Regions from separate parts of the Kroppenstedtia sanguinis genome, predicted to be linked through region 1. Evidence: a T-box and tRNA genes for the amino acid it is inferred to sense, from the RefSeq annotation. Region 1 holds a T-box; the other holds one or more tRNA genes.
What was found. A T-box is a leader RNA that pairs with one kind of tRNA and senses whether it is charged. The one in region 1 lies ahead of metG (methionine--tRNA ligase), so its partner is inferred to be a tRNA-Met.
Positions count from the first base shown of each region.

Region 2: it encodes a tRNA-Met, which carries the amino acid that the T-box ahead of metG (methionine--tRNA ligase) is inferred to sense. The anticodon was not compared.

Region 1 is NZ_JBNPXF010000015.1:8,904-13,909, forward strand. Features, by position in the region: gene JOD24_RS10130 (AbrB/MazE/SpoVT family DNA-binding domain-containing protein) at 1-199, opposite strand, end outside; gene JOD24_RS10135 (DNA double-strand break repair nuclease NurA) at 486-1,445, shown strand; gene JOD24_RS10140 (ATP-binding protein) at 1,475-3,307, shown strand; T-box leader at 3,384-3,631, shown strand; gene metG (methionine--tRNA ligase) at 3,888-5,006, shown strand, end outside.
Region 2 is NZ_JBNPXF010000005.1:53,398-58,403, forward strand. Features, by position in the region: gene JOD24_RS04475 (YjcG family protein) at 1-289, opposite strand, end outside; gene JOD24_RS04480 (phosphatidylglycerophosphatase A family protein) at 482-1,030, shown strand; gene JOD24_RS04485 (hypothetical protein) at 1,323-1,499, shown strand; tRNA gene JOD24_RS04490 (tRNA-Met) at 1,560-1,635, shown strand; tRNA gene JOD24_RS04495 (tRNA-Asp) at 1,640-1,716, shown strand; tRNA gene JOD24_RS04500 (tRNA-Ile) at 1,731-1,806, shown strand; tRNA gene JOD24_RS04505 (tRNA-Val) at 1,823-1,897, shown strand; partial or broken gene JOD24_RS04510 (Arm DNA-binding domain-containing protein) at 2,021-2,221, opposite strand; gene JOD24_RS04515 (amino acid ABC transporter ATP-binding protein) at 2,742-3,491, opposite strand; gene JOD24_RS04520 (amino acid ABC transporter permease) at 3,506-4,189, opposite strand; gene JOD24_RS04525 (transporter substrate-binding domain-containing protein) at 4,356-5,006, opposite strand, start outside.

The DNA.
Region 1 (5,006 bases):
TTTTATAACGGACGGTCTCATCCACTTCACCTGTAAAAATGCATGCCGGTTCGTATTTTTTCAACACGATTCGTTCGCCGTCGACATAAATCTCCAGGGCGTCTTTTTCTCCGATTCCCAGGGTACGTCGCAGTTCGATGGGGATGACGACACGACCTAACTCATCAACTTTGCGGACAATTCCGGTAGATTTGAGCATTGCGAATTTCCCCTCTCAGTTTTTAGTCTATATTTGGTCTTGGTCTCGCAACCGTCAAAATTCGACAGTAACGACATCAAAATTATCATACCAGCGATTCCCATAACAGTCAATATAACAGACCGCAATGATATAGATTTTTTTTGGAACTTTGTTTTCTGTCAGATCCGGGGGGTTTTAACTGCCCTTTGCCGTTTGCGGGGGAGGCTTTTTCAAGTAGAATGAGAAAAGAAAGGAATGGCGGATGGATAATATCCGTGTGTATGGATCAGAGGGGGGAGTGGAATTGCTTTTGCTGTCTGAGGTGTTGAAGCAAAAGCTGGAGGAGACCAACAGGGATCTACGACGGGTGTATCCCCCAGATGTATTCAATCGAGATCAAATTCGAGAACGGTTGCAGTCAATCGGTCACATGGATCTGGCAGGGCGATGGGATGGAGAGCAGCTAAAAAAGTGGCTGGGCCAGGAGACCCTGGTAGGGGTGGACGGCTCAGTCAATACCACCCCTGGGACCCATCCTCATACTCTCTCTGTATTCCAGGCTTTGGCCAAAGGAACCCGAGGAGAGGAAAAATGGTCTGCCGATCTGTATACTCCCTTGTTGGAAAAAGAGGAGGAAGAGGGGGAGGAAGGTCAACTGGCCCGGGAGGCGAAACACCGGGGCAGATTGTTAGCCGGGTTGGAGATCCAGGTAGCTCTTTATGCTATCCGTAACTGGACTCCGCGGGTGGTGATGATGGATGGCTCACTCCTCCATTTTTTGATCGACCATGCCGAAGGGTGGGATGAGTTGGTAGAGGTGGCGGAACAAGCGGGTGTTTTGTTGGTAGGGGTCACCGAAGAGATCGGCACCAAGAGCTTGGCTCGCGCCTTGTTCCCGGAACAAGGCAATTACTCCGATCGTGAGATTCTGTTCGGGGTGATGAAACCAGGAGAGGCTTATATTTCCCCTGAGATGGATCCTGCTGGGACCGGTTTGTGGAAAACGGTTCTCTCTCCTGCAAAACACCCGCAACCAGTGGGCGTGGATGGTCTATTAAGCCAGTCAGATGCCCGAGAGGATTTGGTTCGACTGGTTCATACGCTCACGCCGGCTCAAGGGCGGGGTATTCCTCTCTGGCTGGATATCGTCGATCAAGAAGTGAGAGTGACAGATGCTCTGGTACAAGCCATGGTGGAGCAATACATCGATCCGGATCTTCGTCACCGGCTGTTGGTTCCCAAACGAAGCGACCGGATCTTGTGATATGGAGAGGAGGACTGGATCCCTTGCAAGTGGTGGGCGTGACGACGCAACAGGAAGTCTATGTGGCATCCAAAGACCGCAAATTTCGCATCAATGAAATCTTGGTGATCGAGGATGAGAATTTGGGGGACCCCCAGGGAGAAGTGGTGGAGACCCTGTCCTATAATCGCTTGATCCCCATGGGGTTGGACAAGTCCATCATCGATACAGAAGTGATTCGCTCCTTGGAGCAAATCGGATATGATATCGGATCCGATGAGGTGAATCTGGCCAAACTGCGGCTGTTTTCCGAGGCCCCCCATCCGGTCCGAACGGGGTGTGCCGTACGGGCGCCGCTGTTTGATGAAGTGCGCCACCTATTGGTGAAGACCACTCCCGATCAAGGCTTGGTGTTGGGGGAGATCCGGGGGACGGAATCCTTGGGCGAAAGCGTGGACGATGACCTGCGGGACCGTGTGTATCTGTTGGAGGAAGGAGGTCTTCGTCCCCAAAGGGGGGTTCCTTTCCTCTTTGATATTCAATCGATGCAGCAATATCCCCATATCGGGGTCTTCGGAGGTTCTGGTTCGGGGAAATCCTTCGGGCTGCGGGTTGTGCTAGAGGAAATGATGAAGCTGGCGATTCCCACCCTAGTGTTCGATCCTCATTTTGAAATGCAATTCGGGGACATCGCCTCTGACTTTGCAGAGAGGGCACCTTCCTTTGGAGAGCGGTGGCGGGCGGTGCAAGTGGGAAAGGAGGTGGGGATTCGTTTTACCGATCTGAATACCCGGGATGTGGTGAGTCTGGTCGGGGCCGCCGGTGGACACCTGTCGGAATCGATGGTCAACGTGGTGCAAAGCTTGCACCGGCGTCGAGATGATTTCACTACCTTCAGTGATCGGCTCAACAATGTGGCCCAAGCGATTGAAGAGGGGGCTCAGGGATTGAACCGGCGGCTTCGGGAGGAGGATTTAACCCCGACAGATGTAGAGCGAACCAAAGACCTCCTCGACTTGCATCAACAGTATGGAAGCCTCCCTCTGGCCTCCCTGAAGGGGGTTCAGTGGCGTCTTAACCGTTTGGAGAAGGCGGGTCTGTTTCAGAAGGATATTCATCCCATCGAGGAAGGGCTGGAGCAGGGACGACTGGTTGTCGTCCAAGGAGATTCCTGGATATTGCAAGTGTTCTCCACCTATGTGATCGGATCTCTCTATCGGAAGCGGAGGGAGTACAAAGATGCCCGGATGAATGGAGAGGAGGGAACCTTTTTCCCGCCTTTTGTTATTGTGACCGACGAAGCTCACAATTTTGCCCCCAAAGGGGTGGATTCTCCTCCCAAAGCGGTTTTGAAAGAGATTGCACAGGAAGGGCGGAAATACGGTGCATTTCTGATCTTGGCCACACAGCGGCCCACCCTCTTGGATGAAACGATCACTGCCCAGCTCAACACCAAGTTTGTCTTTCGTACTGTCAGAGGAACGGATATCGCCACCTTGCGAGAAGAGACAGATCTGACTGCTGAGGAGGGAAAACGTCTCCCTTATTTGCGGTCCGGGGATGCGTTCATCTCTTCCGCTGTTTTTGGCCGGACGGTCTTTGTCCGAATTCGGGCGGCTTATACCCGCAGTCCTCATGTGACCAATCCCTTTGACGAATTAAAACAGGTCCATGCAGAGCGGGAAGAGCGCATTCTCGATACGATTGAGGATCGCTTGCCCTTCTTCGACACCGATTTGGTGGAGACGGTGGGGCTGATCAACCGGGAGTGCGGTCTCGATTGGGGTGTGAATCGATTGAAGCAAGAACTGAACGATTTGGTGGAAGCCGGCCGGATTCGGAAGCGGGAGTCCCCTTTGGCCACTTGTTATGACAGAATCTGAAGTGAGGGTGGAGGCTTTGGATTTCTATTGATCAAATGTCCCCGATTTGTCTATAATGGATATTAAATCTGAATTCAAACATTCGCAGACGGGGAAGAGTAACCCGTAAGCACTCATGACAGAGAGCCGGGACAGGTGAAAGCCGGTATGGGAGCGAAGGGTGAAGATGGCCCCTGAGAACTTGTCCCCAAGCCTCAACCGGGTGTGTAAGGACGAGTGTATCCGGCATTAACGGACCAGTGTGATCACTGATGGAGGGCGCCTGCCGCGAGGGGGTGCCAAATGTTGGGTGGTAACGCGTGAGGAAAACCTCTCGCCCCATAACGGGTGGAGGTTTTTTAATTTGTATCAGGGCTGTTGATTAACCATCAAGTGGATGATGGGAACGAAACGACCCTTTCGCTCTTCCCCTTGCCCCATCCCAAAATATTGTTTGAGGGGACGGGGAGGGTGAGACGGCTACGATCTCTTGCCAAGAGCGCAAAGGCTCTTCACCGTCCCACCATCCCGGCCTGATTTCCTGCCTAAAATGTGGCTAATCAACACGCCTCAATTTGTATATCAAGGGAGTGATTCTTCAATGAGCCAGCCTTCTTTTTACATTACGACCCCGATTTATTACCCCAATGACAAATTGCACATCGGACATGCCTATACGACGGTGGCGGGGGATGCTATGGCCCGTTACAAAAGGTTGAGAGGCTATGATGTCCTCTATCTGACCGGAACGGATGAGCACGGCCAGAAAATTGAGCGTCGGGCGAAGGAGCAGGGGATGGACCCTCAGGAATTTGTAGATGGAATCGTCCAGGACATCCGCAAATTGTGGGATGCCTTGGAGATCTCCTACGACGATTTTATCCGGACGACTCAGGATCGGCATAAAAAAGTGGCTCAACAGCTGTTTCAGCGCCTATTGGATCAGGGGGATATCTATTTGGATGAGTACGAGGGTTGGTACTGCACCCCCTGTGAATCCTTCTGGACGGAGCGTCAGCTGGTGGACGGAAAATGCCCCGATTGTCATCGTCCCGTAGAAAAGGTTCGGGAGCAATCCTACTTTTTCCGATTGGGCAAATATGCGGATCGCCTTCTCCAGTATTACGAGGAGAATCCGGAATTTATCCAGCCGGAATCCCGGAAAAACGAGATGATCCAAAACTTCATCAAACCTGGGCTTGAAGATCTGGCTGTTTCCCGAACGACCTTTGATTGGGGGATTCCGGTGCCGGGCCATCCCGAACATGTGATGTATGTTTGGATCGATGCTCTGACCAATTACATCTCGGCTCTGGGTTACGGAACGGAGGAGGATTCCAAATACCAAACCTATTGGCCTGCCGATGTCCACTTGGTGGGCAAAGATATTATCCGCTTCCATACGGTGATCTGGCCCATTCTACTAATGGCTCTGGATCTGCCGCTTCCCAAAAAAGTGTTCGGACATGGATTCTTCCAGATGAAGGACGGAAAAATGTCCAAATCCAAGGGAAATGTGGTGGACCCGCTTCCCCTCATCGACCGCTATGGGCTGGATGTATTGCGTTATTATCTGCTGCGAGAGGTTCCCTTCGGTTCTGATGGCGTCTTTACACCGGAAGGCTTTATCGAACGGGTCAACGCCGATCTGGCCAATGATCTGGGAAATCTGTTGCACCGCACCCTCACGATGGTGCAAAAGTACTCTGATGGAGTGGTG
Region 2 (5,006 bases), on a different contig from region 1:
CATGAAGGCGGTTGATTTCATCCGCATTTTCCACAGCCATGTACACGACGTTGTTCGTGGGGTGGAAACTGCCGATTTTATGAAAATGAATATTGAAGGGGGCTGTCTCCTGTGCTACTTGCTCTAGGTGCTCCACGGCTTGGGGGAGCATCTTTTCATCCAAATGAAAGGATTCCTTAAGGGTGATATGGGGCGGTATCAATGTGTAGTTGGGGTCGTACCGTTTACGGTAGGAGTTTGCGAAGTCCTGTATCACTTTTCCCGGAAAAGTGGCGATCCCGAATTTCATCGCATTACCTCCTTTGTTGGGAATAAGAGTAGTCGGAACCGATTCGCCAAGTGCAATCCTTGGGCAGTGGAAAGGGTTACCTTTCATTATACCCTCTAGTGAACAACCGATAAAGTCAAAAGATAAGAACCTGCAAGAAGAATTGTGATAAGATGGAAAGGTGGCTTTTACGTGGAAGAGGAGGAACCGATGATGAATAGGCGTGTTCACAGTAAAGTGGTGAAGGATTCTGCACTGGAACGCTTGCAGGACCGTGGGGTCACCTTGGAAGGGATCGCCGAGATTGTTTATCAAATGCAATCCCCCTATTCCGATCACCTCACCATGGACAGCTGTGTGGAAAGTGTAACTGCTGTTTTGGATAAACGGGAGATTCAGCATGCCATTTTGGTCGGAGTGGAGCTGGATCAGTTAGCAGAGAAAAATCAGTTGTCCGAACCCCTCCTGTCCATCGTGAGAGAGGATGAAGGATTGTTCGGCTGTGACGAGACACTGGCTCTTGGATCGGTGTTTGGATACGGGAGCATTGCTGTCACCACTTTTGGGTATTTGGATAAACACAAAATCGGGGTTATAAAAAACTTGGATACTCAAAACGACGGTCTCGTTCATACCTTTTTGGATGATCTGGTAGCGAGCATCGCTGCATCGGCTTCCAGTCGTCTAGCTCACCGGATCCGGGATGAAGAGGAGGCGGCAGAAGCCGGAGAAGCCGATGTACCCAATCAACATGCTGGCTGAGATAACTTTCTTCTGTGTCTGAATTCGGGAGGGGATGGTTTTTGGACAAAAAAAAGGGGCTGTGGGAACAGCCCCCATTCAGAGGAGGGAACATCTGTCCAAAGCAGGTCAGATGGTTGAACTGACAATCCAATGGGATTGTCAATTTATTTTATGACCGGAAGGAACCGAAGGAATCGGCTGGTAGCAAAAATGTACGATTGCCCTCCAAGCATGAATCCCTCGGTTTTCAGACAAACTATCCCCTGATGCAATTTCCCATGCGGAGACTGAAATAAGGGGGATTGACCACATGACATGCTGGATTTATTGGGCCAAATTGTATGAAACACGCTTTCAGGCCCGTTGTCTGGCTACACGGATGCAGGAAGACTGGTGGATCTATGGATATGACAGTCCAGCTGAAGTGGAAGTCTTTCAATCTAAGAAGGGGCGTTATGGAGTTCGATACATTTGGAGACGTTCCTGAAAAAACTTTGGATAACCCCTTGCCATGACTTCTATAATGTAGTATAGTATTATTTGTCGCCGCGGGGTGGAGCAGTCGGTAGCTCGTCGGGCTCATAACCCGAAGGTCGCAGGTTCAAGTCCTGCCCCCGCAACCATTATGGAGCTGTGGTGAAGTTGGAGTTCACGCCGGCCTGTCACGCCGGAGGTCGCGGGTTCGAGTCCCGTCAGCTCCGCCATCTTATTTTTTTTAGGGCCTATAGCTCAGCTGGTAGAGCAGTCGGCTCATAACCGATCGGTCACAGGTTCGAGTCCTGTTGGGCCCACCAGAGCCATGACTTCTTCGGGCAGTTAGCTCAGGGGGAGAGCGCTACCTTGACACGGTAGAGGTCACTGGTTCGATCCCAGTACTGCCCACCACTGAAACCCTTGAATTCTCAAGGGTTTTTATTTTTTTGTCTTTGTGGGCGTTGACCACAAAAAACTCTTTTGTCAGCTGACTTAAATTGATGTGCTTATCGATCACAATCTGATGGGTATCCAGGTATCCCTCATGGTTTGTTTTGCGGAGGAGTTGATCCATTTCTGGAGGTATTCACCCAGTGTGGATTTGCTAGGTACCACATACTCACCTTTGTTCAGCTCGATCAACTCCGTACAGGCTTCCTCGGCTGCCTTTTTGGTCTTAAATCCTCCCTTTGTCTTTTGCTTCCGCTTCCCCTGGGCATCCTTTCCGATATCCAGTGTAAAGGACCACGTCTTCCTTTGAGTAACCTTTCATTGTACCTCCCCGACTTTCCGTTTCAATTTCCTGACTTCATCGATCAGGGGGTGAATATTTCCTCAGATTTCCGCCACATCTTCCTTTGCGGCCATTTCCTTTCAGATGGAGTGAGCCTCTTCTCGTACAGCCTTTATTTCTGCGCCATGTTCGTCCAATCGCCTCAGAATTGCCTGCAGTAGGCCTTTGATTTCCTCGCTCATTCGGGTTCCTCCTTCTCAATTATCGCTTGTACTAGTCCATTGATTCCTTCCAACAAACCGTTGGTCATCTTCGTTGATTAACCAGAAAATGGGTGGCGGAAGGGAGTCGTGTGCTGCCAAAGCGACCTTTGCGCCATGGGCACTACAATATGAAATTAAGGATGCGCCATGGGCACTACAATATGAAATTAAGGATGCGCCACAGGCTATTTGTTCGAAAATCAAAAAAGAAGCCAGAACGAGGATGAACAGGCTTCTTTTTTATAAAATATGATCAGGGTCAACTTGTCTCGGTCAGCAGTTTGGCCAGGAACAGCCGGGTCCGTTTGTGACTGGGGTTGGAGAAGATCTGGGCCGGATCTCCTGACTCGACGATGGAGCCTTCATCCATGAAGATCACTTGATCAGCCACATCCCGGGCGAAAGCCATCTCGTGTGTGACGATCACCATCGTCTGGTTTTCCCTGGCCAACTCTTTCATGGTGGCCAGGACTTCACCAATCAGTTCTGGATCGAGGGCGGAAGTAGGTTCATCGAAGAGGAGCACCTCCGGTGCCATGCCGAGGGCACGGGCGATGGCGACCCGTTGTTGCTGACCGCCGGAGAGTTGGGAGGGATACGTGTTTTCCTTGTCGGCGAGACCCACTTTGGCCAGAAGCTCCCTCCCCCGCTCCCGCGTGCGGGCTTTCTCTTCCCTCTTCACCACCAGGGGTCCCTCCATCACGTTTTCCAGTGCGGTTTTGTGGGGGAAGAGGTTGAAACTTTGGAAGACCATCCCCGTCTTGCCACGTAGGGCACGGATCTCTTTTTCCCTGGGTTTCTTCTCTCCGAAGGTGACGGTTGTATCCCCGATGGAAACCGTTCCCGAAGTGGGGGTTTCCAGCAGGTTGATGCAGCGGAGAAGGGTGGATTTACCGGAACCGCTGGGACCGATGATGCAGAGGACTTTTCCCGTCTCCACCTGTAGATCAATTCCCTTCAACACTTGCAACTCTCCATATTGTTTGTTCAAATCGTGAATGGTGATCATGGGTTCACCTCCATTTAGACGGCAAAACGGCCGAATCTTTTTTCCAGTTTTTCCTGCAACACGTTGAGCAGGGTGCAGATGATCCAATAGATGGCGGCCACCAGGATATACATGGTCATGGGATCAAAACTGCGCCCGCCGACAATCTTCGCTTGGTACATCATCTCCGGTACGGTGATCACCGAGAGCAGGGCCGTGTCCTTCACCAAACTGAGAAAGGTGTTGGCCAACGGCGGCAGTGCCACCCGGACGGATTGGGGGAGGATGATCCGGCGCATCGTCTGCCAATGAGTCATGTTCATCGATTTGGCCGCTTCCCACTGCCCCCGGGGGATGGACAGGATCGCGGCACGGATGGTTTCCGCGGAGTATCCGCCCACGTTGAGAGAGAGACCGATGATTGCGGCGGTAATGGCGGACAACCGGATTCCCACCACCGGCAAGCCCAGGTACAAGATGGATAGCTGAACCAGGAGAGGGGTCCCTCGAATGATAGAGATATAGAACCGGGCCGGCCACCGGAACCACACCCGCTTTGACATCCGTCCCATGGCGGTGATCAGCCCGAGGATCAGTCCGATGATCATGGTGATGAAACTGAGGGAAATGGTGTATCCGATTCCTTCCAGCACAAACGGCAAGGATTCCGCTGCCAGTTGCGGATTGAAGAGTTTATCCCATTCAATATCCGTCATGATGCTTTCCAACCTTTCGCCGGTGTGATTTTGCATGGAGAAAGTCTATGGTCCGATGCCATCGATGGGAGAATCCCTATGTGGACGGGATCTGACCCTCTTGTCGAGTTTGTTCACCTGGGACCTTATACGAAAAAAACCTCCGCCATTTCGGAGGATTTTTGCCAATTCACGGTCTGGAGACATCTTCCTCAAACCATTTTTCGGAGATCTTGGTGAGGGTGCCGTCTTTGCGCATCTCGTCCAGTGCTTTGTCGATTTCCTGGAGTAGTTCTTTGTTCCCCTTGGGCACCGGGAAGGCACTTTCCGATTTTTCCATCGGCTTGCCCACGGTTTTCAGCGGCAGGTCGACTGTTTTCATCATCTCGGCAATGGCCAGGCGGTCATTGAAGCTCAGATCGGCCCGTTTGGCGGCCACATCCCGCATCGCCGTCATCATGTCCTCGTAGGAGACGATTTCCGCCCCGGCGTCCTGAGCCATTTGTCCATAGTTGCTGGTCGGGGTCTGGGCGGCCCGTTTTCCTTTGACATCAGCGATGTCCCGGATCTCTTTATTGTCTTGATGGACTACGATCGTGGCGTAGGAGATGGAATAGGGTTGGCTGAAGTCAAACTTTTTCTTCCGTTCCTCTTTGATTCCTACCTCGTTGGCCACCAGATCGAAACGGCCGGTGGACAGACCTGTCAGCATGGAATCCCAGGAGGTTTCCACGAATTTTGCTTTGACGCCCATCCGTTTGGCCACTTCCCGGGCCACATCCACATCGTAGCCGGTCAGTTTGTTACTCTTCTCTTCCCGAAAGGAGAAGGGCTTGTAGTT